2 regions of the Planifilum fimeticola genome follow, and region 2 is predicted to be linked to the other one. Evidence: predicted binding sites of a transcription regulator. Region 2 holds the regulator's gene; the other holds the start of a gene.
The links. Region 2 encodes NrdR, which represses ribonucleotide reductase genes. Its sites were predicted from a motif close to AACACNATATATNGTGTT; they were not measured.
Positions count from the first base shown of each region.

Region 1 (11,534 bases), on a different contig from region 2:
TCATCGCCCTGCTGACCGCCGGAATTCCGATTTTGCTCCTGGAGTATGTGATCGGTCACAAATATAAGGCTTCTCCGCCTTTCGGATTTCGAAACATTCGCAGAGGAGCGGAATGGATCGGTTGGTGGCAGGTCATCGTGGCCTTTTTCGTCGTCACTTATTACATGGCGATTCTCGGGTGGGCGCTCAGCTACACCTACTATTCCTTCGGAACCCAGTGGGGAGAGGACACGGAAGGGTTCTTCTTCAATCACTACCTCAGCATTTCCGGGGATTTCTGGGGATTTGGAGGCATTCAGTGGAAGGTTCTCATTCCCTTTGTCATCGTCTGGGCCGTCACCTACTGGATCATGCAGCGAGGCGTGAGCCGGGGGATTGAGATGGCCAACAAAATCCTGATGCCCATTTTGATCGTCATGTTGATCATCGTGACGATTCGCGGAGTGACATTGCCCGGCGCGGCCGAAGGGTTGAATGTCCTGTTCACCCCGGATTTTGGAGCCTTGGCCGATCCGAAGGTGTGGGTGCAGGCATACGGTCATGTGTTCTTTTCTCTCAGCATCGCCTTTGCCATCATGATTACCTATTCCAGTTATCTGCCGGATAAGACGGACCTGACCAACTCCGGATTGATCGCAGGATTGGCCAACAGCGGCTTTGAATTCATGGCCGCCATCGGTGTTTTCGCCACTCTGGGCTTTTTGGCGTCCGCGCAGGGGGTTGCCGTTGACGAAGTGGCCACGGCGGGGGTCGGTTTGGCCTTTGTCGTCTTCCCTCAGGTGATCAATGCCTTCCCCTTCTGGAATTCCCTGTTCGGGGTGCTGTTCTTCGGTTCGCTCCTCTTTGCCGGATTTACGTCGGCCATTTCGATTTTGGAACCCGTCGTCGCCGGCGTTCGGGAGAAATTCCATCTGTCCCGCAAAAGCGCCGTCAACTGGGTATGCGGTTTTGCTTTCCTGGTCGGTCTGCTTTACACGACCAGCGGAGGTCTCCGTTACCTCGACGTGGTGGACCATTTCACCAACCAGTACGGGATTGTCCTCGGCGGTTTGCTTGAAGTGATTCTGGTCGCTTGGATTGCCGGGAAATTGAATGAATTCCGGGAGCACGCGAACCAGATTTCCTATGTGCGGCTCGGCGGCTGGTGGAACATCTGCCTTCGGTGGGTTACGCCGATTCTGCTCACTGTCATGTTGTTGATGACGCTGGCCGACGAGTTCAGCAAGCCCTATGAAGGTTATCCCTACAGCGGATTGCTCGCCTTCGGGTGGAGCGTGCTGGGTATCGTCCTGATCGGTGCCCTGTACTTCATGAGATTGCGGCCGGAAAGGGGGAATGCGTGATGAGCGTTTCCGCCTGGATCATGTTCTTGATCGGCGCCGTCGGTTTGTGGGGAGGGCTGGCCTATTTCCTGTGGTATCACATCAAGTCGGAGAAGCGATTCCAACAGGAAAGTCAGTCCTGATCGCGAAAAAAGCCCCCCTGGCTCGGGGGCTTTTTTCAATGTTGACGCCGATCCGATCCCGCAAAAAACCCCCGCCGGGCGGGGGTTACGGGGAATCGGGTTCTTCCGACAAGATGATCTGTTTTCCCAGTTCGATGAGTCCCACGGCTTCAAAGACATTGACGCCGACCGTGTGAATGCAAGGGTTCCCCTCCTTGTCGATGGCGACCAGCACCATTCCCTCATAATCCTTCATCTCTTCGGCGATGTGCTGCAGGGCTTCCTCCATCTGTTTCTTCATGTCTTCCTCGCGCCCTTGAATCACGTCGAAGATGTGTTTGACACCGCCCATGGTCGGCCTCCTCCATCCGTGACAGTTGTTTAGGCCCGATGATCTGGGTTTGATCAGCGCCTTTCACCCATTATACCATCCATTTGCCCGCACTGATGGGCGATTTGTCCGTCAAAGGCCTTCTGCAGGCGCCGGGTGACGGGGCCGGGAACGCCGTCTCCGATCTTCCTGTCATCCACGCGGATGACCGGACAAACTTCCACCATCGTCCCCGTGATGAAGGCTTCGTCGGCGGCATACAGATCGTCGACGGAAAATGTCTCCTCCTTCACGGGAATTCCTTCATCCCCGGCGCATTTCAGAACGATGGACCGGGTGATGCCGTGGAGAATCAGGTTGTTGGCGGGGTGGGTGTACAGGGTGCCGTCCCTGACGATGAAGACATTGGAGGAGCTGCCTTCGGTGACGGTCCCGTCCCGGACCAGGATGGCCTCCTTGCACCCCTTTTCGACGGCTTCCTGTTTGGCCAGAACCGCCCCCAGCAGATTGAGGCTTTTGATGTCGCAGCGCAGCCAGCGGATATCCCTGTGGGTGCAGGTCCGGATCCCCTCCTTCAGCATGGCCTCCGGCCGGGGCACTTCCGTTGTGTAGGCGACGAGCACGGGCTCTGTCTTTTCAGGAAATGCGTGATTGCGGGGAGCCCGGCCGCGGGTGACCTGAAGGTAGATGGTTCCCTCCACAAGGCGGTTGGCATCCACCAATTGGTTGATCCGTTCGGCCAGAAGTCCAAAGTCCCAGGGAAGCGGCAGACGGATTTCCCGGGCGCTCTTTTCCAGACGGTTGAGATGCTCCGTGAGGTAAAAGGCCTTTCCGCCGTAAACGCGGATCACCTCGTATATACCGTCTCCGAACTGATATCCCCGATCCTCGATGTCCACGGATGCTTCGTTTCGCGGGATCAATCGATCGTTCCACAAAATCACGGCTGATTCCCCCTCGTCGGCGGATGTTTTTTCATCACGCGGCCAGGCCGCAAGCCGGTCCAGACGGATGGGCACGCTTTAGGGATATGCCTTGTCAACGGCATCCTTTACCGTTTTCCGTCTTATTTGTAGTTTGCCTCAAGTTCCGCTTTATCGCAACATAGAAGAAAATCCGGAAAGGATCGATGGAAACGGGATGGAAACGATCCCCGGAGAAAATCAACCGGTGAATCGGTTCGATAATCCGTGGAAGAATCAGAGAGAGGCAGATAATGCGACTCCTTGTCCCGAAACCGCAAATTCCGGATTTTACACAATATATTGTAGTGATATAATTGCATTGTGCCTACATATTGAGATCGAGGAGGAATCCCTTTGAGAATCCCACGCCGATTTACCCGTCACGGAGAAGATCCCTATCAATCCGTGGAGTATGAGCGGCGGGATTGCCGCATCACCAACCCGGATGGATCTGTCGTCTTTGAAATGAAGGGAGCGGAAGTTCCGAAGCGATGGTCTCAGGTCGCGTCGGACATCTTGATATCCAAGTATTTTCGCAAGGCGGGAGTTCCCCAGCTGGACGAGGAGGGCAAACCCATCCTCGACGAAGAGGGGCGTCCGGTAACCGGGCCCGAAAGGAGCGTCAAACAGGTGGTTCACCGCCTTGCCGGCTGTTGGAGAGACTGGGGTCAGCGATACGGCTATTTCGATTCCGAGGAGGATGCCCAGGCCTTTTACGATGAGCTGGTCTACATGATGCTCAACCAGATGGCCGCCCCCAACTCCCCCCAATGGTTCAACACGGGGCTCCATTACGCCTACGGAATCTCCGGCAAGCCGCAGGGCCATTATTACGTGGATCCGGAGACGGAGGAAGTGAAGCAGGGGGAAGACGCTTACAGCCGGCCGCAGCCCCATGCCTGCTTTATTCAGTCCGTCGAGGATGATTTGGTCAACGAGGGCGGCATCATGGATCTGTGGTTGCGGGAGGCCCGTCTTTTCAAATACGGAAGCGGCACGGGAACCAACTTTTCCAACATCCGCGGGAAAGGGGAACCCCTGTCCGGAGGGGGTACATCGTCGGGGCTTCTCTCCTTCCTGAAAATCGGGGATCGGGCGGCCGGAGCCATCAAGTCGGGAGGCACCACCCGGCGGGCGGCGAAAATGGTCTGCCTCGACCTGGATCATCCGGATGTGGAGGAGTTCATCAACTGGAAATCGGAGGAGGAAAAGAAGGTTCGTGCACTCATTCGCGCCGGTTACGATCCCTCCTTCAACGGCGAGGCGTACGATACCGTCTCGGGACAGAATTCCAACAACTCGGTGCGCATTCCCCATGAATTTTTCTACGCGCTGCAGGAGGACGGCGGCTGGGCGCTGAAATACAGGACCACCGGGAAGGTCAAGAAGGTGGTCCGCGCCAAGGAATTGTGGAATCAGATCGGACATGCCGCCTGGGAGTGCGCCGATCCGGGCGTCCAGTACGACGGGACGATCAATGAATGGCACACCTGCCCCGGCGGTATGGACGGACAGGTGGGGGCCCGCCACAATCGGATCAATGCTTCCAACCCTTGCAGTGAATACATGTTTTTGGACAACACCGCCTGTAACCTGGCGTCCCTCAACCTGATGAAGTTTTACGACGCCGAAACCCGGTCCTTCGACATTCCGTCCTTCAAACATGCGGTCCGCCTGTGGACGATCGTTTTGGAGATCTCCGTCCTGATGGCCCAATACCCCTCCAGGGAGATCGCCAGGCTCTCCTATGAGTACCGCACGCTGGGATTGGGCTATGCCAACATCGGAACGCTGCTGATGGTGTCCGGGATTCCCTACGATTCCGAGGAGGCCTTGGCCATCACCGGAGCCATCACCGCGCTGATGACCGGCACCGCGTACGTCACCTCGGCGGAAATGGCCAAAGAGCTGGGCCCCTTCAAGGCGTTCCCCGTCAACCGGGAGCACATGCTCAGGGTGATCCGCAATCACCGCCGTGCGGCCTACAACGCACCGGAGGAGGAGTATGAAGGACTGACCATCAAGCCGATGGGGATTCATCCCACGAAATGCCCCCCGGATCTGCTCAAGGCCGCGCGGGAGAGTTGGGATGAGGCCCTGGAGATGGGCGAGAAATACGGCTATCGCAACGCGCAGACCACCCTCATCGCCCCCACGGGGACGATCGGTTTGCTGATGGATTGCGACACTACCGGCATCGAGCCCGATTTTGCTCTGGTCAAATTTAAAAAGCTGGCGGGCGGAGGGTACTTCAAGATCGCCAACCAATCGATCCGTCCCGCCCTGAAAAATCTCGGGTACAACTCCGAGCAGATCGAAGACATTCTCCGGTACGTGATGGGAACCCTCTCCCTGGAGGGAGCGCCCCACATCAACCGGGAAACGCTCAAGGAGAAGGGGTTCACCGAGGAAGATCTGGAGAAGGTGGAAAAGGCCCTGCCCACGGTGTTTGAGCTTCCCTTCGCCTTCAACGTGTGGATCCTGGGGGAAGATTGCCTGAAGCGGCTGGGCTTCAAACCGGAGGAATACCGTGATCCCGGTTTCAATCTGCTGAAGGAACTGGGTTTCAGCCAGCGGGAGATCGAGGAAGCCAGCGACGTGATCTGCGGGATGATGACCATCGAAGGGGCGCCTCACTTGAAGGAGGAACATTATCCCGTCTTTGACACGGCGAATCCCTGCGGCAAACACGGGAAACGGTTCATCCACTACATGGGCCATCTGCGGATGATGGCCGCGGCCCAGTCCTTCCTGAGCGGGGCGATCTCCAAGACGATCAACATGCCCGCCGATGCCACCGTGGACGACATCCTGGACGCCTACGAGCAGGGTTGGCGTCTGGGACTGAAAGCCGTGGCCCTTTACCGGGACGGTTCGAAGAGCTCGCAACCGCTGAATGCGCGGGGAGAGAACAAAGAGGATGAAGCGGAGGAGGAGCCTACCGCCGGTGCCGCTTCCGCCGCGACGAAACTGACCGAAATTTACGCGACGGGACACGTGCCCAGCGTCCGGCGCAGACTTCCCCGCAAGCGGGAAGGATTCACTCAGGAAGCGCGGATTGCCGGACAGAAGATCTTCGTCCGGACCGGCGAATACGAAGACGGTTCCCTCGGCGAGATTTTCATCGACATGCACAAGGCGGGCAGCACGATGCGGGGACTGTTGGACGCCTTTGCCGTGGCGGTGTCCCTCGGTCTGCAGCACGGGGTGCCGCTGGAAAAGTACGTTAACTCGATGACCTTCACCCGGTTTGAACCGGCGGGCCCGGTGGAGCATCCCAACATCAAGATGGCGACGTCGGTCATCGACTACGTTTTCCGGATGCTCGGGATGGAGTATCTGGGCCGGACCGACTTTGTTCAGGTTCCGCCGAAGAAGGAAGAATTGAGAATGTACGCCAACCGTCTCAAGAAGGAGCGAATCCGCCGGGAAGAGCAGGAGGCGGCGGATGCCCGGGCGAACCAGGAACTGGATCAGGGATACAGAGAGGTGACCGGAGGTCTCGCAGAAGATGAACGGGACGGCGTGACCCCTCAGGACAATCTGGATGCGATCCGGGCCAGCAGCGGCGCCCCCCTGTGCATCGAATGCGGGGGCATGACCAAGCGCAACGGTTCCTGCTATGTTTGCCTCGATTGCGGGGCGACCACCGGTTGTTCCTGAGGAAACCTCCTGTGCCCGTGCCGATTTTTTGCGGCACGGGACTCTCTTTTTATCCGTTGATTTTCTCCCACACCGCTTCGGCGATGACCCGGTGGCCCTCCCCGTTGGGATGGATCGGGTTTTCTCCCAACAGGCGGTAGTCTGAAAGGCTGCCCGTGCGGAAGCCGTCGATCAGGAAAGGCTCCCTCCCCAAAAATCGATCATGGATGTCGATGACGGGTATATTCCACCGGGAGGCCACTCCGTCAATGATGGCGTTCATCACCTCCACCCGGTGGACGGCCAGAGGGGAAAGGGGGAAGGGATTGTACAGGTTTAGAAGGAGCAGGGGACTGCGGTTTGCGCGGCGGATCACGCCGATCAGCCGATCCAGATGATGGCCGTAACGGTGCATGGATCGGGGGATGGCGTCCGGGTGTCGGAAGAGGATCATTTTCAGATAGGCGTGGAGGAGGTCGTTTCCTCCGATCCAGAGCGTCATCAGATCCGCCCGCCGGAGAGCGGAATGAAAAAAGGGAGAAAAGGTCATGTAAAACAGGAGATCACCGCTGGTCGCCCCTTTTTTTCCGCAGTTGGCAACCCTTACGCGCGGAAAGCGGGAACCGAGTCGAAAGCCCAGCATGTCCACAAAGCCGCGCCGGCGAGGAGCGCTGTAACCTGCTGTGATCGAATCGCCGAAGGCCACGTAGTGAAAGGGTTTCAATCGTGTTCTCCCCTTTACCCTGAAGGCATGTGGAACAGGTCCGCCGGAGCCAGCGCGTCCGATGACGGGATGTCGAGAAAAGGGGGCGCCTTGTTCGATCCGAAGCGCCCCCTGCGGCCCGGTGCGGATTGGTTTGCAGCGTTGAAATGAAAGTGGGTCCGGCCTTTTCCGCTTTTGTCGGAACGAAGTTACAGGATATTCTATGACGGGAAGGGCATCGGGGACAGGGCGGATGTTTCTTCCGATCCGCCCCGTACCGGCGGAAGGGTATGACGTCCGGCTTTTTTGGGTAAGGAGATGTTGAGTTGATTCAATCTGACGGCTGATTTTAAAAGCCGGTAGAAGGACGGGGTATGGCAAGTGGCGATATTTGCGATCAGCGATCTTCATCTTTCCTTCAACAAACCGACGGGATTATTCAATGTGGAGCACGACGAAGACGTGTACAAGCCGATGGATGTTTTCGGATGGGATCGCCATTACGAGAAGATCCGGGATGCTTGGCTGGAGACGGTGGGGGAAGAGGATACGGTGCTGATTCCCGGGGATATCAGCTGGGGCATGAATCTGGAGGAGGCGCGCCACGACTTCGAGTGGATCTCCCAGCTGCCCGGGCGGAAGGTGATGTCCCCCGGCAATCATTGTTATTACGCCCAGAGCAAAAAAAAGGTGCGCCAAGCCCTGCCGGGGGGAATGGAGTGGATTGACGCGGACTACACCGTCGTTGAAGGAGTGGCCGTTGCCGGCACCAGGGGATGGAATCTCCCCGGAGACAGGTATTGGGACGAGGGGAGGGACCGGAGAATCTACGAGCGACAGGTGGGGCGCCTTCGACTGGCGCTGGAAGCGGTGGTGCGGGATTGCCCGGACCTGCCCCGGGTGGCGATGCTTCATTTTCCTCCGGTCACCAAAAAGATTACCGCATCCGGTTTTCTGGACGTGATGAAAGAGTTTGATGTGCGCACCTGCGTTTACGGCCATCTGCACGGGGCCGCCCACAAGGAGGCGGTTGAAGGGGAGTTTGAGGGAATCCACCTTCAGCTGGTTTCCTGCGATTATCTGAACTTTCGTCCCGTTCCCCTTCATCTGGAGGAAGTTTCCTCCCGCTGACCGCGTCAGAGGGACAAGGGAATTTCTTTGGTCACTTCTTCGACCAGGGTACCCTCTTCGATCAGCCGTGCGGCTTCCTCGATGTCGGGGGATCCTTCGCGATCCTCCTTCAGGGGCGGAACGCGATCGCGGAGCAGGCGATGGGCAATTCGGGTTCCCACTCCCGGCGTTTTCCCGGCAAATTCCAAAGCCTGGGCGGCGCACAGGTATTCGATAGCCAACACCCGCGTCACGTTGTGCACGACCGCTTGCAGTTTTTTGGCGCCGATGGCCCCCATGCTCACATGGTCCTCCTGGTTGGCGGAGGAAGGAATGGAATCGACGGATGCCGGGTGACAGAGGGTTTTGTTTTCCGATACCAGGGATGCTGCCACGTATTGCAGGATCATGTATCCCGAATGCAGGCCGCCCCTGCGGGTGAGAAAGGGTGGGAGGCCGCTCAGATTCGGGTTGACCAGCCGTTCCGTCCTGCGTTCGGAAATGTTGGCCAGCTCCGCCAGGGCGATGGCCAGAAAATCGGCGGCGAGGGCGACGGGTTGACCGTGAAAGTTTCCTCCCGATATCACCAGTTCCTCCTCGGGGAAAAGCAAGGGATTGTCCGTTGCCGCGTTCATCTCCCGCGTGATCACGCCTTCCACATACCGGAAGGCATCCTTGGAGGCCCCGTGCACCTGAGGCATGCACCGCAAGCTGTAGGCGTCCTGAACCCGTCTCTGCCCGGGGCGGCTGACCAGCAGGCTTTCACGGATCAAGGAGCGCAGGTTTTCCGCAGAGGTGATCTGCCCCCGGTGGCCCCGCACTTTTTGCAGGAGGGGATGGAAGGCATGGGGGATGCCGCCGAGGGCTTCCAGGGTCATCGCACCGATGATGTCTGCGGAGAGCAGGAGGCGCTCGGAAGCGACCAAAGCCAAAGCGGTCAGACTGGTCATCATCTGGGTGCCGTTGATCAGCGCCAGCCCCTCTTTGGCCTCCAATTCAACGGGGGCCAGTCCGGCGAGACGGAGGGCCTGGTCTGACGGCATCCGCTTTCCCCGATACCACACATTCCCCCTCCCGAGCAGGGGCAGGGCCATGTGGGCGAGGGGGGCGAGATCTCCGCTGGCGCCCAAGGAACCCTGGGACGGGATGCACGGATGGATCTCCCGGTTCAACAGATCGATCAGCCTTTGCACGACGGCGGGGCGGATTCCGGAAAACCCCTTGGCCAAGGCATTGGCCCGGAGCAGAATCATGCCCCGGACGGCTTCCACAGGCAGGAGCTCTCCCACTCCGCAGGCGTGGCTGCGGATCAGATTGAGCTGCAGTTCCGCCGATTGATCGCGGCTGATGACCGTGTCGCTGAATTTCCCGAATCCGGTGGTGATGCCGTACACGGTCTGTTCCTCGAGGACCAGCTGTTCCACCATCCGACGGGAAGACTCCATCCGCTCGATCGCCTTCGGATCGAGCACCACGGGGCGGCGGCGGAAGACGACATCGGCGAAATCCTTCAGGGTCAAGGCTTCGCCGCTCAGGACGAGGGCGGGTCGTTGATCCATGAGATCGCTTTCCTCCTTTATCAGAGCGAAGTGATACGTGGAAGGGGGGATCAGGTTAGAAACCCAATCCCCCCTTTCGGATCACTTTCGGAATATGCGTATGGACGAATGTATTGTATGCGATTCATTCTCACTTTGCAAGCGAAGGAATGACCGGCGGGTTTTTTGGTTAAAACGGATGTGAGCTTTGGTTATTTTATGATAAAATAAAAACCCAGAGCAGGACCGTTGTTCAAGGCGTACAGTCGCATAAATCGTTCGCGAGTGACAGGGGGTCAGTTTCATGCCAACGCCCAGCATGGAAGATTATTTGGAGAATATTTACAAACTGATCAATCAAAAGGGATATGCCAGGGTCTCGGACATCGCCGAAGCGTTGGAGGTTCACCCCTCTTCCGTAACCAAAATGGTTCAGAAGCTGGATCGGGGGAAATATCTGGTCTATGAGAAGTATCGGGGTTTGGTGCTGACCCCCAAAGGGCGGAAAATGGGCAAGCGGTTGGTGGACCGCCACCAACTGTTGGAGGAATTTTTGCGGATCATCGGTGTCAGCGAGGAATTGATCTACGATGATGTTGAGGGGATTGAGCACCATCTCAGCTGGGATTCGATCACGTGCATCGAATATCTGGTTCAGTATTTCCAGCAAAATCCGGAGCGGATCGCCGAGTTGCGGGCTTTGAAGGAAGCGGGCGAAATGGAGGAGGACGTCAATCCGTAAGGAGTGAATCACCCCAAGAGGCGCATAGGCTTTTAAGAGAGGGATGATTCGTAAGATTCAGGGAGGGGTTGCCCGTGTGGGCGGATGCCGTGTTTGAAGGCGGTGGAGTGAAGGCGGTCGCTTTGGTCGGTGCGCTGCAGGTGGCGGAGGAGAAGGGGTTTGGCTGGAAGCAGCTGGCCGGAGCTTCGGCAGGGGCCATCATCGCATCGCTGTTGGCTGCCGGTTATCGGGGAGACGAACTGGCGGAGCTGATGATCGAAGAGGATTTTGGCCAATTTCTCTCCAAGACCTGGGTTCACCACATTCCGTATCTGGGTCCCGCTTCGCGATTGCTGGTGAAGAAGGGGCTTTATTCCGGCCGCCCCCTGGAACAGTGGATCGGAAAGTTGCTCGCGAAGAAAGGAGTCCGAACGTTCGCCGATCTGAAGGACCGAAATCTCCGCATCATCGCGTCGGACATCAGCCGGGGGGCGCTCCTGGTGCTGCCGAAGGACCTGGAGGAATACGGATACCCCGCCGAGCGGCTGACGGTGGCCCGCGCCGTGCGGATGAGTTGCAGCATTCCGTACTTTTTTGATCCGGCCAAAGTTTTGTACCGTCCTTCCAAAAGCGTGAGTTACATTGTGGACGGGGGCTTGTTGAGCAATTTTCCCGTCTGGCTGTTCGACAGGGAACGCCCCCGCTGGCCCACTTTCGGTTTTCGCCTCATTTCGGAAACAGAGGGGCAACCCCACGAGATACACGGCCCGATTTCCCTGTTTCGCGCGATGTTTTTGACGATGATGGAAGCCCATGACAACCGGCACATCAAGGAGCAGGACCGGCTGCGGACCATTCAGGTTCCGACGACGGGCGTCGGTTTGACGGATTTCCACATTTCCCGCGAGAAGCGGCAAGAGTTGTACGAGGCGGGACGGAAGGCCGCCGAAGCCTTTTTCAGCAAATGGAGATTTTCGGATTATTTGGCCATGCGTTCCGGCTCTTCGCCGGTCCGTTACACGGTGCGTCCGGCGCCCAGAAGTGAAGGAGATGTTATGGAGCATGGAGGATAAACGAAGG
Region 1 is NZ_PVNE01000020.1:22,103-33,636, forward strand. Features, by position in the region: gene CLV97_RS12155 (sodium-dependent transporter) at 1-1,343, shown strand, start outside; gene CLV97_RS12160 (MetS family NSS transporter small subunit) at 1,343-1,465, shown strand; gene CLV97_RS12165 (hypothetical protein) at 1,551-1,796, opposite strand; gene dat (D-amino-acid transaminase) at 1,850-2,719, opposite strand; gene CLV97_RS12175 (vitamin B12-dependent ribonucleotide reductase) at 3,095-6,403, shown strand; gene CLV97_RS18195 (SGNH/GDSL hydrolase family protein) at 6,453-7,106, opposite strand; gene CLV97_RS12185 (metallophosphoesterase) at 7,467-8,216, shown strand; gene hutH (histidine ammonia-lyase) at 8,222-9,754, opposite strand; gene mntR (transcriptional regulator MntR) at 10,038-10,475, shown strand; gene CLV97_RS12200 (patatin-like phospholipase family protein) at 10,550-11,527, shown strand; gene CLV97_RS12205 (protease complex subunit PrcB family protein) at 11,517-11,534, shown strand, end outside.
Region 1: a site for NrdR is predicted at 3,030-3,047, ahead of CLV97_RS12175 (vitamin B12-dependent ribonucleotide reductase). Genes of this name have one in related genera too.

Region 2 (11,534 bases):
GATGTATTTTTCCCAAATAAGCAACAAGGCACCGGTTCGCCCACAGGCGGGCCGGTACCTCGTCGCTGTTCTCCCGCATCTTTTGAGGGGATCAGTTTTGCATGACAAAATCCTTTTCCGCCTTCTCCCCTTCCCGGAAGATCCGGAGAATCTCGTAACGCGTATTCCGCTGGGCGGGGATTTTCCCCGCTTCGCGGATCAATTGAAGGATCAGATTGGTGTTCACCTTGTGGGTGGTGCCCGCGGCGGAGACCACGTTCTCCTCGATCATCGTGCTGCCGAAATCGTTGCAGCCGTAGCTGAGGGAGAGTTTCCCGATCCTCGTTCCCATCGTCACCCAGGAGGACTGCAGGTTGGGAATGTTGTCCAGCATGATACGGGAAATGGCCACCGCCTTCAAATAGTCCTCTCCGGTGAGCTTTTCCCGCTTCAACCGGGTGTTGTCCGGCTGGAAGGTCCAAACGATGAAGGCGAGAAATCCGCCGGTCTCATCCTGGGCTTCGCGAATTCGGAGCAGGTGGAGCACCCTCTCTTCCAGGGTCTCCCCGAAACCGATCACCATCGTCGCCGTCGTGTGCATCCCCAACCGGTGCGCCGTCTGCATCACGTTCATCCAATCCCGCCAGGAACCCTTCAGACGGCTGATCTTGAGCCGGGTCCGGTCGTCCAGGATCTCGGCGCCTCCGCCGGGGAGCGAATCCAATCCCGCTTCCTTCAACTGCCGGATTACCTCTTCGAGGGACAGACCGGAAACTTCCTTCATCTTCAGGATTTCCGCCGGCGAAAAGGAGTGGATGTGAATATCAAACCGCTTTTTGATCTCCCGCAGCAGATTGGTGTAATAACTGAAGGGGAGATCCGGATGGGTTCCACCCTGCATCAGAATTTCCGTGCCGCCCACGTCGATCGTTTCCTGGATCTTTTTGAAGATCTCCTCATTGCTGAGCACATAGCCCTCCTCATGGCCGGGCGGCCGGTAAAAGGCGCAGAAGCGGCAGTAGGTGTCACAAATGTTGCTGTAGTTGATATTGCGTCCGATCACAAAGGTCGTAATCGGTTCCGGATGCAGGCGCTCCATAATCTGGTTGGCAACCCATCCCATTTTCTCCACTTGGTCGCTCTCCCAGAGGAGAATGCCCTCCTCCAGCCCCAGCCGTTCCCCTTTCAACGCACGATCCAATATTTGATCTATCTTCGCCATCAGCCAACCTCCTCAACCCGGATCCGACAGTAGCGGCTTCTTTTCTATCCTATCACATGAGCCGGCTCCCTGTCTTGCATTCCCCCCAAAACCGCCAGTATGCTAAACTGGATATGTGCCGCGGCACGGGCTTCACGAGACCGTATGCGGCGCAGAGTGTCGAAAACCCACCACTCTCAAAACAAACACTAGGGAGCGATCACCATGAACCCAAAGGAATGGAATCAAGCGGGACCCTCCCGAAAGGAGGAGGGCGCCTTTCCCTTTCCGCCGAAACTGCAGGTATTCGGCAGGGACATTCAAAAGGAACAGCTGAAGTATCATCAGCGACGCGTCGCCGTGGAGAAAACCTTCACCTTTGACTCATCCCACCACCTGCACCTGTATGAAGGCAAGTGCAAGGCGCTCCACGGGCACACGTACCGGCTCACCGTCCAAGTGAGCGGTTTCGTCAACGATATCGGACTGGTCGTCGACTTCAAGGATCTGAAGGCGATGGTGAAGGAAAAAATCCTCGTCCCCCTGGACCACCAATACCTGAACGGCGTCCTGCCCCCCATGAACACCAGCGTCGAAAACATGATCGTCTGGATCTGGGAACGGTTGGAAGAGGGGCTGAAGGAGCTGGGATCACCGGAGCAGGCCCTGCGGCTGGAATCCCTTCGGCTGGAAGAAACGCCCACCAGCGCCGCGACCCTGCGCCGGGAATGGATGGGGGAGGACCGATGAACCCCAAGGAAATCACGATTCCCCTGGTGGAAATTTTCCAAACGGTGGAAGGCGAAGGAAACATGGCGGGATTCCCCACCACCTTCATCCGTCTGTATAACTGCAATCTGCGGTGCACCTGGTGCGACACCCCCTACAGCTACGCTCCGCATCCTCCGGAGAAAATCCTTACCCTGGGAGAGATCCTGGAACAGGTGAAGCGCTACGGCAACCGCCACATCTGCCTGACCGGAGGCGAACCGCTCCTCTACCGGGACAAGGCCCTCGCCCTGCTTCAGGAATTGGCGCCCCTCCCCTTTTTGGAGGACATCCACATCGAGACCAACGGGGCCATTGATCTTCTCCCCTTCCACCGCTGGCGGGAAGCCTCTCCCCACGGGGGGAAAGTCCGCTTCATCATGGACTTCAAGCTCCGTTCCAGCGGGGAACGGGACAAGATGATCCCCAGCAATTTTCTCCACTTGACGGACCGGGATGAGATCAAATTCGTCATTTCCGATCGGGAGGAATTCAACGAAGCCCTGTCGGTGGTGGAAAACGCCGTGCGCCGGGGTCAGATTCTTTTCAGCCCCGAATGGAACACGCTTCCCCCCGACCGGTTGGTCGCCTGGTTGCTCGAAGGCAAGCGGAAGGATATCCGGTTAAACCTGCAGACGCACAAATACATCTGGGACCCGGACCGACGCGGGGTCTGAGAGGAGGAAAAGCGTTGTCCGACAAAGCGGTCGTGATCCTGAGCGGCGGCCTGGACAGCACGACGTGCATGGCCGTCGCGGCGGACGAGGGGTTCGAGATTTACGCCCTCACCTTCGACTACGGTCAGCGGCACCGGCGGGAGGTGGATTGCGCCCGCCGGGTGGCGGAACACTTTGGCGCCCGCGAACACCGGATCGTGCAACTGGACCTCCTGCAACATATCGGCGGGAGCTCGCTCACCGACTCCCGCATGGAGATTCCCTCCGGGGAAACGGGGGAAGAAATCCCCAACACCTATGTCCCCGGAAGAAACCTGATTTTCTTGTCCCTGGCGGCCTCCTTCGCGGAGGTGGTCGGTGCCCGGGCCATCTTCATCGGTGTCAGCGCCGTCGATTACAGCGGCTATCCCGACTGCCGCCCCGAATTCATCGAAGCGGTGAACCGGGTGCTCCGGGTCGGCACCCGGGCGGGAACCCGGTCGGAACCGATCGAAATCCGGACTCCCCTCATCCGCCTGTCGAAGGCGGAGACGGTCAAGCTGGGGCACCGGCTCGGCGCCCCCTATCATCTGACCACCTCCTGTTACCGGGGCGGGGAGCGGGCCTGCGGGGTATGCGACAGCTGTCGGCTCCGGCTCAAGGGATTCCGCGAAGCGGGAATAATAGACCCGATCCCTTATGAAGAGCGGCCCGCCGACCTTTCATAAAGCTCGGCGAAAACGCCTTTATCGGGGGTTTCGGAGGAGGGTGTGCCGATCCGTTTCGTCGCGATGACAAAGGCGCTTCGCGGTACACCCCCTCTTGGTGTTCAGGCCATCACACCTTGCGAGGTGAAATCGATGAAGGCGCCCGAACTTCCGAAAAATGCCCTCTGGCTCAATACGGACCGCCCCCTGTCCCTCGACATGTTGAATGGGCATGTCGTGCTCCTCGACTTCTGGACCTACTGCTGCATCAATTGCCTGCACGTCCTTCCGGACTTGGCCTACCTGGAAAGAAAGTACCGGAAAGAGCCCTTCCTGGTGATCGGAGTGCACGCGGCCAAATTTGACAACGAACAGGATCCGGAGAACATCCGTCAGGCGATCATCCGCCACGACATCGAGCACCCGGTGGTCATCGACAACGGACACGACATCTGGAACAACTACCTCGTCCGGGCCTGGCCGACCTTTGTCCTGATCGGCGCCGACGGCCGGTTGCTCGCCCGGGGATCGGGGGAAGGGCTCCGGGATGAACTGGACCGTCACATCGCCCAGGCCCTCGACCAAGCCAAAAGGCGCGGAATCCTGGCCAAAGAAAAAATCCAAATTCGCCGCCCGCCCCTGCCGGACAGCACCTTGTCCTTTCCCGGAAAACTGACCATCCATCCGGAAACCGGCCACCTCTTCGTCTCCGACTCCCGCCACCACCGCATCCTGGAGCTGAAGCCCGCAGGCGACCGCGCCGAAGTGCGGCGCATCATCGGTCGCGGAGAGGCGGGAGACCGGGACGGCTCCTTTTCGGAGGCGGCCTTCCGCTTCCCCCAGGGGCTGGAGGCAGTCGGGAACAAGCTATATGTATGCGATACGGACAACCACAAGATCCGCGAGATCGATTTAACGGAACAGACGGTCCGCACCTTGGCGGGAAACGGAAAACAGGCCATGTGGCCGGCGGCGGAGGGGATCGGTTCCTCCATTTCCCTCAACTCCCCCTGGGACCTGGCAGCCTTTGGCAACCGGTTGTACATCGCCATGGCCGGCTCCCATCAGTTGTGGAAGCTGGACCCGGACACCCGCCGGGCCGAGGTCTTTGCCGGCAGCGGAAGGGAAAACCTGATCGACGGACCTCCCCGCATCGCCAATTGCGCCCAGCCCAGCGGGATCGACATCCTGGGGACGAAGCTGGTCTTCGCGGACAGCGAGACCTCCTCCCTTCGCACCTGCCATGCGGAAACCGGCGAAGTCACCACACTGATCGGGCGCGGACTGTTCGATTTCGGACACCGGGACGGTCCCTTCCGGACGGCGTTGCTCCAGCATCCCCTGGGCGTATCCGCGTCCGGAAACACCGTTTACATCGCCGATACCTACAATCACGCCATTCGGAGAGCGGATCTTTCCGCCCGGAGCATTTCCACGGTGATCGCCCGGCCGAAAAAATCCCTCTGCCGGATCGGCGACAAGGATTGCGATCTCCTTCCCCTGAATGAACCGAATGACGTTCTCCTGCATGAAGAAAAACTGTATATCGCCGACACCAACAACCATCTCATCCGCGTCTTCGATCTCCAAACGGAGGAACTAAAGACATTGGAGCTGATATAAAAAACTCCCGCTTTAGCGGGAGTTTCACATTCCACCCATGGGACGCGGTTAAAATGGATTCGCCCCATACTTTTGTGCGTTGTGCCAACCTGTTACCACCTATGAGAGCGACCCTAAGGGGGGCACGGGGCGCGATATTTCCCTTCCGGATACGAGCCGAGTCCATCGCGCGCCGCAACCATTACACTCTCCAGGGTCGCGGCAAATAACTCCGCCTCTTCCATTCCGGCACCTGATGCGTCTTTTCGGCGGCACAAAAAAATCCCCTGTCAGCTGAAACCTCCAGGAGATCGCTGGTGCCGAGGGTCGGACTTGAACCGACACGGTGGAAACCCACCCCGGGATTTTAAGTCCCGTGCGTCTGCCATTCCGCCACCCCGGCGTAAAATGAAAATGGAGCGGAAGACGGGATTCGAACCCGCGACCCCCGCCTTGGCAAGGCGGTGCTCTACCCCTGAGCCACTTCCGCTCGCAGATGGTGGTTCGGGACGGAATCGAACCGCCGACACGAGGATTTTCAGTCCTCTGCTCTACCAACTGAGCTACCGAACCACATTACATTTGACGACGATGTTGATTATACCACGCATCCCTTTCCGGATCAAGGTTTTTTTCGGCGGGATCGCCTTTGACCGCTCGTCCGAGGGACAGTTAATATTTTATCCGCCTCCGTCAGGGAAGTCAAGGGCCCCGTGCGCAAATCCTCCCGATGAATCAGGATCCCCCCTTCATCAGCCGCCGATTGGGGCCTTCCACCAGGTACACGTCCACGTAATGGCGGATCCGTTCCATGATTCGCCGGGCTTTGGCCCGTTCGGTCCCTCCCCGGTGAGAGTGAGCCAGGTGATCTTCCAGCTCCTCCAGATCCAGGTTTGACGTATAAACCACGGGCAATCCCTCGGTCACCCGGTATTGCAAAATCGAACCCAACACCTCATCCCGGGTCCAGGGGGTGAGGGTTTCGGCGCCGATATCGTCCAGAATCAGAACGCTCGCCTTTTTCAACCGGTCCAGCTTCTCGCCCAGGGATCCCTCCTGGATGGAATCGCGCATCTCCCGCATGAAGTCCGGCACGTACACCATCAGGGAATCCACGTTGTGTCGCACCAGTTCCCGGGTCATCGCTCCGGCGATTCGGCTCTTTCCCACGCCGAAGGGGCCGTACAGATAGAGTCCCCGCTCCGGCTTTCCGTCGGCAAAGGCATTGCAGAAGCGAATGGCCGCCCGGATCGCCGCGGTTCTCCCCGCGTCGGGAATGATCGTTTCAAAGGTGGCGGACAGAATGTCGCGCGGGATGTAATGGCTGCGGATCAGTCGGTTCCGCTTCTCCTCCTCCATTCTCGCCTTCAGCTTGTCGCAGGGTTTCATAACCAAATCCACATAACCGCCGGAGTACACGAGTCTTCCCGCATGCCCCCGCACCAGATTGGGACAGTTGTCCAGACCGGGGCATTTGGCGCAATTCTCCTGTTCCTGGACAAACTGGCGCACCCGGGCGAGGGAGCGAACCAACGTCTTCTTGGTTACCTGCGGGTGATCCCGCAAAAACTGAGCGACCGCCGGATGGGACATCCACGACTGAACGCGGGCCTCCATCCCCTTTCGCCCGGGCATCCTTTTCATCCATTCACCCGTGTAGCGATCAATCCGGTTCATGTTGAACCCCTCTTTTCTTTGAACCGTTCACGCATGCGGTTCAATTCTTCCAGGATCTCCGCCTGCACCTTGGGATCCACTTCCGCCTGTTCCGTCTTTCCGCGTCTTTCCGCTTCCATCTGTTTGGCCACCGCCCGCGGCAGCTGTTCCGCGCCCGTTCCCTTTCGGGCGGAGCGATCCTTGGTCTGCCTCCGCTGCTGTTTCTGCTTCTTCCACTCCCAGTTTAGCTCTTTCTGCGCCAGATCGTAAGCCTCTTCAACCGTTTTCACTCCCCGGCGCTTCCAGTGGCCGGCGATTTTCTCCACCAGGGGACGTGGCAGCTTGTAATCGTGCGTGTACATCACGTACTCCAACAGAACATTGATTACGCCGAAAGGCAGTCCGTATTCGCGGACCAGTCGTTCCACCAGATCCATATCGGCGTCGGGGATGCGCATGCCGTTTTGAAAGTGGGACAAAAGTTCCAGGGGGGAGATGGAGGCCAACTCCTTCAGATGTCGCTTCAGGTGATCCTCCTCCTCCGTTGAGGCGGCCGATCCCTTGGCTTGTCCCCCCTTGACGGGAGGCTCCTTGCGCGAATCCGCGCGGGAAAAATCCCGGTTGATCACCACGGGGAGTGCCCCGAAACGGAAGCGATACTCGTTGCAGACGAAATTGCGAAGACGATCCAGATCGATTCGCCCATTGTAAGTCACATAGGGATTTTGCAGCGCCCGCAGGAGATCCCAATCGGTCAACTGGTACAGAAAGCGGATTTCCCTCAGCTGCATCTCCACTTCTTCCGTCCAGGCATCGGGATCGAGGACGGATTCCAACCGCATGCGGATCATGGCCAAATCGTCCTCTTCTGTGAAAAAAGAGGGCGGTTTCCCCTCCCGGGACACCGGTTCCACTCCGGGGTTCCACATCTTCTCGACGGAAGCCGCCGCGCTCACCTCCGCCGGGGAGAAGCTCCCAAACACCTGCTGGAACGACTTGGTCACATTTTTCCCCCTCTGTTCTTTCCGGTAAGCCCCCTCTCCCTCCAGCAACTTCCGCCGGATGGCCAGATACCGCTCTTTCCCCAGCCGGTTGTACAGGGCGATGCTGAGAACGTCGCTCTGGAAAAACTGTTCCGGACAGAGAGGGGGAACGATTTCGTACTCGTAGAGGCGCATCTCTCCCTTGTCCGAACGGTAGGTGTTGACCAGGCCCACTCCCTCCAGCCGGTAGCGGGCTTCCAGCAGGTCCTGCAGAGGCAGGGACAGAAGATTCATCAAATATAGATGGGAATGGACCTCGGAAGCACCCGCCCGGTGCAAGGGAATCTGGTAGGCCAAGGTGAGATACAGACCAATGGCCGCTGTTCCGACAATCGGTTGATACAGGTGCAACAGACTGCTCACATCCGCCGCGTGAATCGGCCGAAGTGTCCGGCTCCACCAGCCGTCGCGCGGCGTGCACTCCTTCCAGATCATCGAAGACATACCCGAAGCCTCCTCAACGTCCCTTTTCGGGTAAAACAGCAACCATCGGAAACCCTCCGGCCGTTCCGCCCTGTGAAAGGATTAAAACGGCCCGGAACCGTGATCATCCGGGCGGGAAACCCTCATCGGCGACGCACCAAAGGGGGATCCCACGGCTTTGAATGGGGTTCATCCGTCCGGGGAAGAATCGTTATCAGAAATCCGATCGCAAGGGGTCCTATTATTGTACCAATCCCCTTCCGGGTTGACAAACCGGGCTTTCTCCCGACGGTCTCTATTCTTTCCATCCATCTTTCTCTTTCACATCCGGAAGCGGCTTCCGGGACCGATTCAACAATTCTTCCAGTTCTTTCACAAACATGTTGATATCCCGGAACTGCCGGTATACGGAAGCAAATCGGACATAGGCCACCTCATCCACTTCCGCCAGCCCCTCCATCACCATCTCACCGATCTCCCGGGACGGCACCTCCGACCGCCCCTGCTCGCGCAGCTGGCGCTCGATCCGATCGACCAGTTGCTCCAACTTGTCCAGGGGCACGGTCCGCTTTTCGCACGCCCGAATCAGCCCGCGCAGCACCTTCTCCCGGCTGAATTCCTCCCGGCTCCCGTCCTTCTTGATCACCATGAGGGGCTTCACTTCCACCGTCTCAAAGGTGGTAAAGCGCCGTTCACAGCTTTCGCATTCGCGGCGTCGCCGTATCGATTTTCCTTCGTTGGCCGGGCGGGAATCCAGCACCCGGCTTCCCATCGATCCGCAATAGGGACATCTCATCCAACCATCCCTCCTTCATACTCATTGTATCCTCTTTCAGGGGTGCGCTGAAAACAAAAAAGTTCCCGCCCTTCAAGGCGACGGGAACTTGTCTCATAAACCTCCAAAATCCTGTTTACAATGCCACTTCCTGCTTGGTCCGCCCGGCCTCCTGCAGCCGGCCGATCAGTTTTACCAGATCGACCACGCGGCAGGAATATCCCCACTCGTTGTCATACCAAGCCAGGACCTTGACTTGCCGCTCCCCGGTCACCATGGTGGAGGGAGCGTCAACGATGGCGGAGTGTTCATTTCCGTTAAAGTCGGAGGAGACGAGCGGGGCGTCGCAATACTGGAGAATGCCCTTCATATGCGTTTCCGCCGCTCGCTTGAGGGCTTGGTTCACCTCTTCCGCCGACACCGGCACCGTCAGATCCGCCACCAGATCGACAACGGAAACATTGGGAGTGGGAACGCGCAAAGCGAGTCCGTTCAACCGCCCGGCCAACTCCGGCAACACCTTGCCGATCGCCTGGGCCGCACCCGTTTTGGTCGGAATGATCGATTGGGCGCACGCCCGGGCCCGGCGGAGATCCTTGTGGGGATTGTCCAGGTTTTTCTGGTCGTTGGTGTAAGAATGAACCGTCGTCATCAGTCCGTGTTCCACCCCGAAGGCCTCGTGCAGCACCTTGACCACGGGAGCGAGGCAATTGGTGGTGCAGGAGGCGTTGGAGAGAATGCGGTGCTTCTCCGGATCGTATGCGCTTTCATTGACTCCCATGACGATGGTGACATCCTCGTCCTTGCCGGGGGCCGTGATGACCACCTTCTTTGCACCGGCCTCCAGATGCTTCCCGGCCCCTTCCCGGTCCCGGAACTTCCCGGTGGCCTCCACCACCACGTCGACGTCCAAATCGCCCCAGGGAAGGCGGGAGGGATCCCGGTCGGAAAGCAGTTTCACCCTTTGGCCATTGACGGTGAATCCGTCCTCCTCCGCCACCACTTCTCCCTCGAACACCCCGTGTACCGTGTCATATTTGATCAGGTGGGCCAACGTCTCCGGTGGATAGCTGGCATTCACGGCAACCACCCGCATATCGTTCTCTCGCATCGCTCTGCGGAAAACCATTCGCCCGATTCGTCCAAATCCGTTGATGGCAACTCGAAGTGGCATGATTTTCCCCTTCCTCAATCAAAGTGAACATCAAAATACCCTCTTCTCATTATAAACAGTATGTCACATATTGCAATGCGACGACAAAATTTGCCTCACCGGGACAAAAACCGTCCCGTTGGACAAAAAAAGGGACGCATCCCTTCGCCTTCATTTTGATTGGCAAAAGGTACCTGCGCCCCCTGTTTTGGGGATTTCTTCGTTTTATCGAGACGCTACTGCGGCAGGGTGTAGGTCTCCTTGCTCTCGATCAGATGGCCGTAGAGGGTTCGGTACTTTTCATAGAAAAAGGTGACTCGGCGGATGTAGTGGCGCGTTTCCCCGTAAGGCACACCATTCAGATTCCGGCGGGTCCCGTCCCACCTTCCCTCCTTCAGCCATCGCTTTACATTGCCCGGTCCGGCATTGTAAGCGGCGATCGCCGCGATTTTGTTGCCTTCAAATTCCCGGACCAGACCGGATATGTACCAACTGCCCATATGTATGTTGACCGACGGTTCATACACCAAGTCGTAAAAGGCCGGGGAAAACTTGCCCTCCGAAATCACCCAGTCCACCGTTTCGGGCATCAGCTGCATCAATCCCTGGGCGCCCTTCGGTGACCGCTTTTGGGGATCAAACTTGCTCTCCACTCGGATGATGGCCATCACCAAAAACGGATCGGCACCAGTGGCTTCGGCGCTGTAAAGGATGTGCTCCTCAAATCTGAGGGGGTACATCCACTGGTTAAACAGCGGGGAAACCACCGACAAAAACAACAGCAAAAGGAGAAGAGCCAGGGCCATTCTCCGCTTTGACGGCAGGGCCATCACTGCGGGCTGGATCCATTTTCTGAGGTCAGGCATCGCCATAGATGATCAACCTGTCTTTCCGTTTCCTCCAGTGAGCCGGAATTGTCGATGAGGCAGTCCGCCATCCGCTTTTTCTCCTCGATCGGCATCTGGGCCCGGACCATGCGGAGCGCTTCCTCCTCCCCGATCCCCTCCCGCTCCATCAATCGGCGGATTTGAACCGATTCCGGGACATACACCACGATCACTTTTTCCACCCAATCGGTCAGTCTGCTCTCATAGAGAAGGGGAATGTCAAACACGATGACCCTTCCCGGGCGCTCCCGTTCCAGGAATTTTGCCTGCTCCAGCATTCTCTCCCGGATCAGGGGATGCAGAATTCCGTTCAAATCCCTGCGGGCCTGGGGATCGCGGAAAACCACATCCCGAAGGGCCTTCCGGTCGAGATAACCGTCAGGTCGAAGGATCCGATCGCCGAAGCGCTCCCGGATCCGCCTCCATCCCGGCGTATGGGGCTCCACCACCTCCCGGGCCACTTGATCGGCGTCGACGATCGCCGCTCCTCGAGTTTGCAGCATCCGGGAAACGGTGCTTTTGCCCGTCGCTATTCCACCGGTCAATCCGATGCGCATCCCGATCGCTCCCCTCCTTCCCTCTTGCCCGATATATGAGAAATCATAACACGGTTTCGGGAACAAAATCCAATTCCATTCCCGAAAAAATGAGGACGAAACGTCTCGCACCCCCGTTCACCGGCGC
Region 2 is NZ_PVNE01000002.1:44,753-56,286, reverse strand. Features, by position in the region: gene mqnC (cyclic dehypoxanthinyl futalosine synthase) at 92-1,201, opposite strand; gene queD (6-carboxytetrahydropterin synthase QueD) at 1,406-1,930, shown strand; gene CLV97_RS01680 (7-carboxy-7-deazaguanine synthase QueE) at 1,927-2,625, shown strand; gene queC (7-cyano-7-deazaguanine synthase QueC) at 2,640-3,332, shown strand; gene CLV97_RS01670 (thioredoxin-like domain-containing protein) at 3,465-4,934, shown strand; tRNA gene CLV97_RS01665 (tRNA-Leu) at 5,229-5,316, opposite strand; tRNA gene CLV97_RS01660 (tRNA-Gly) at 5,329-5,403, opposite strand; tRNA gene CLV97_RS01655 (tRNA-Phe) at 5,411-5,486, opposite strand; gene dnaI (primosomal protein DnaI) at 5,649-6,590, opposite strand; gene CLV97_RS01645 (DnaD domain protein) at 6,587-8,056, opposite strand; gene nrdR (transcriptional regulator NrdR) at 8,331-8,831, opposite strand; gene CLV97_RS01635 (glyceraldehyde-3-phosphate dehydrogenase) at 8,947-9,984, opposite strand; gene CLV97_RS01630 (lytic transglycosylase domain-containing protein) at 10,200-10,835, opposite strand; gene coaE (dephospho-CoA kinase) at 10,793-11,407, opposite strand; gene CLV97_RS01620 (2-phosphosulfolactate phosphatase) at 11,525-11,534, opposite strand, start outside.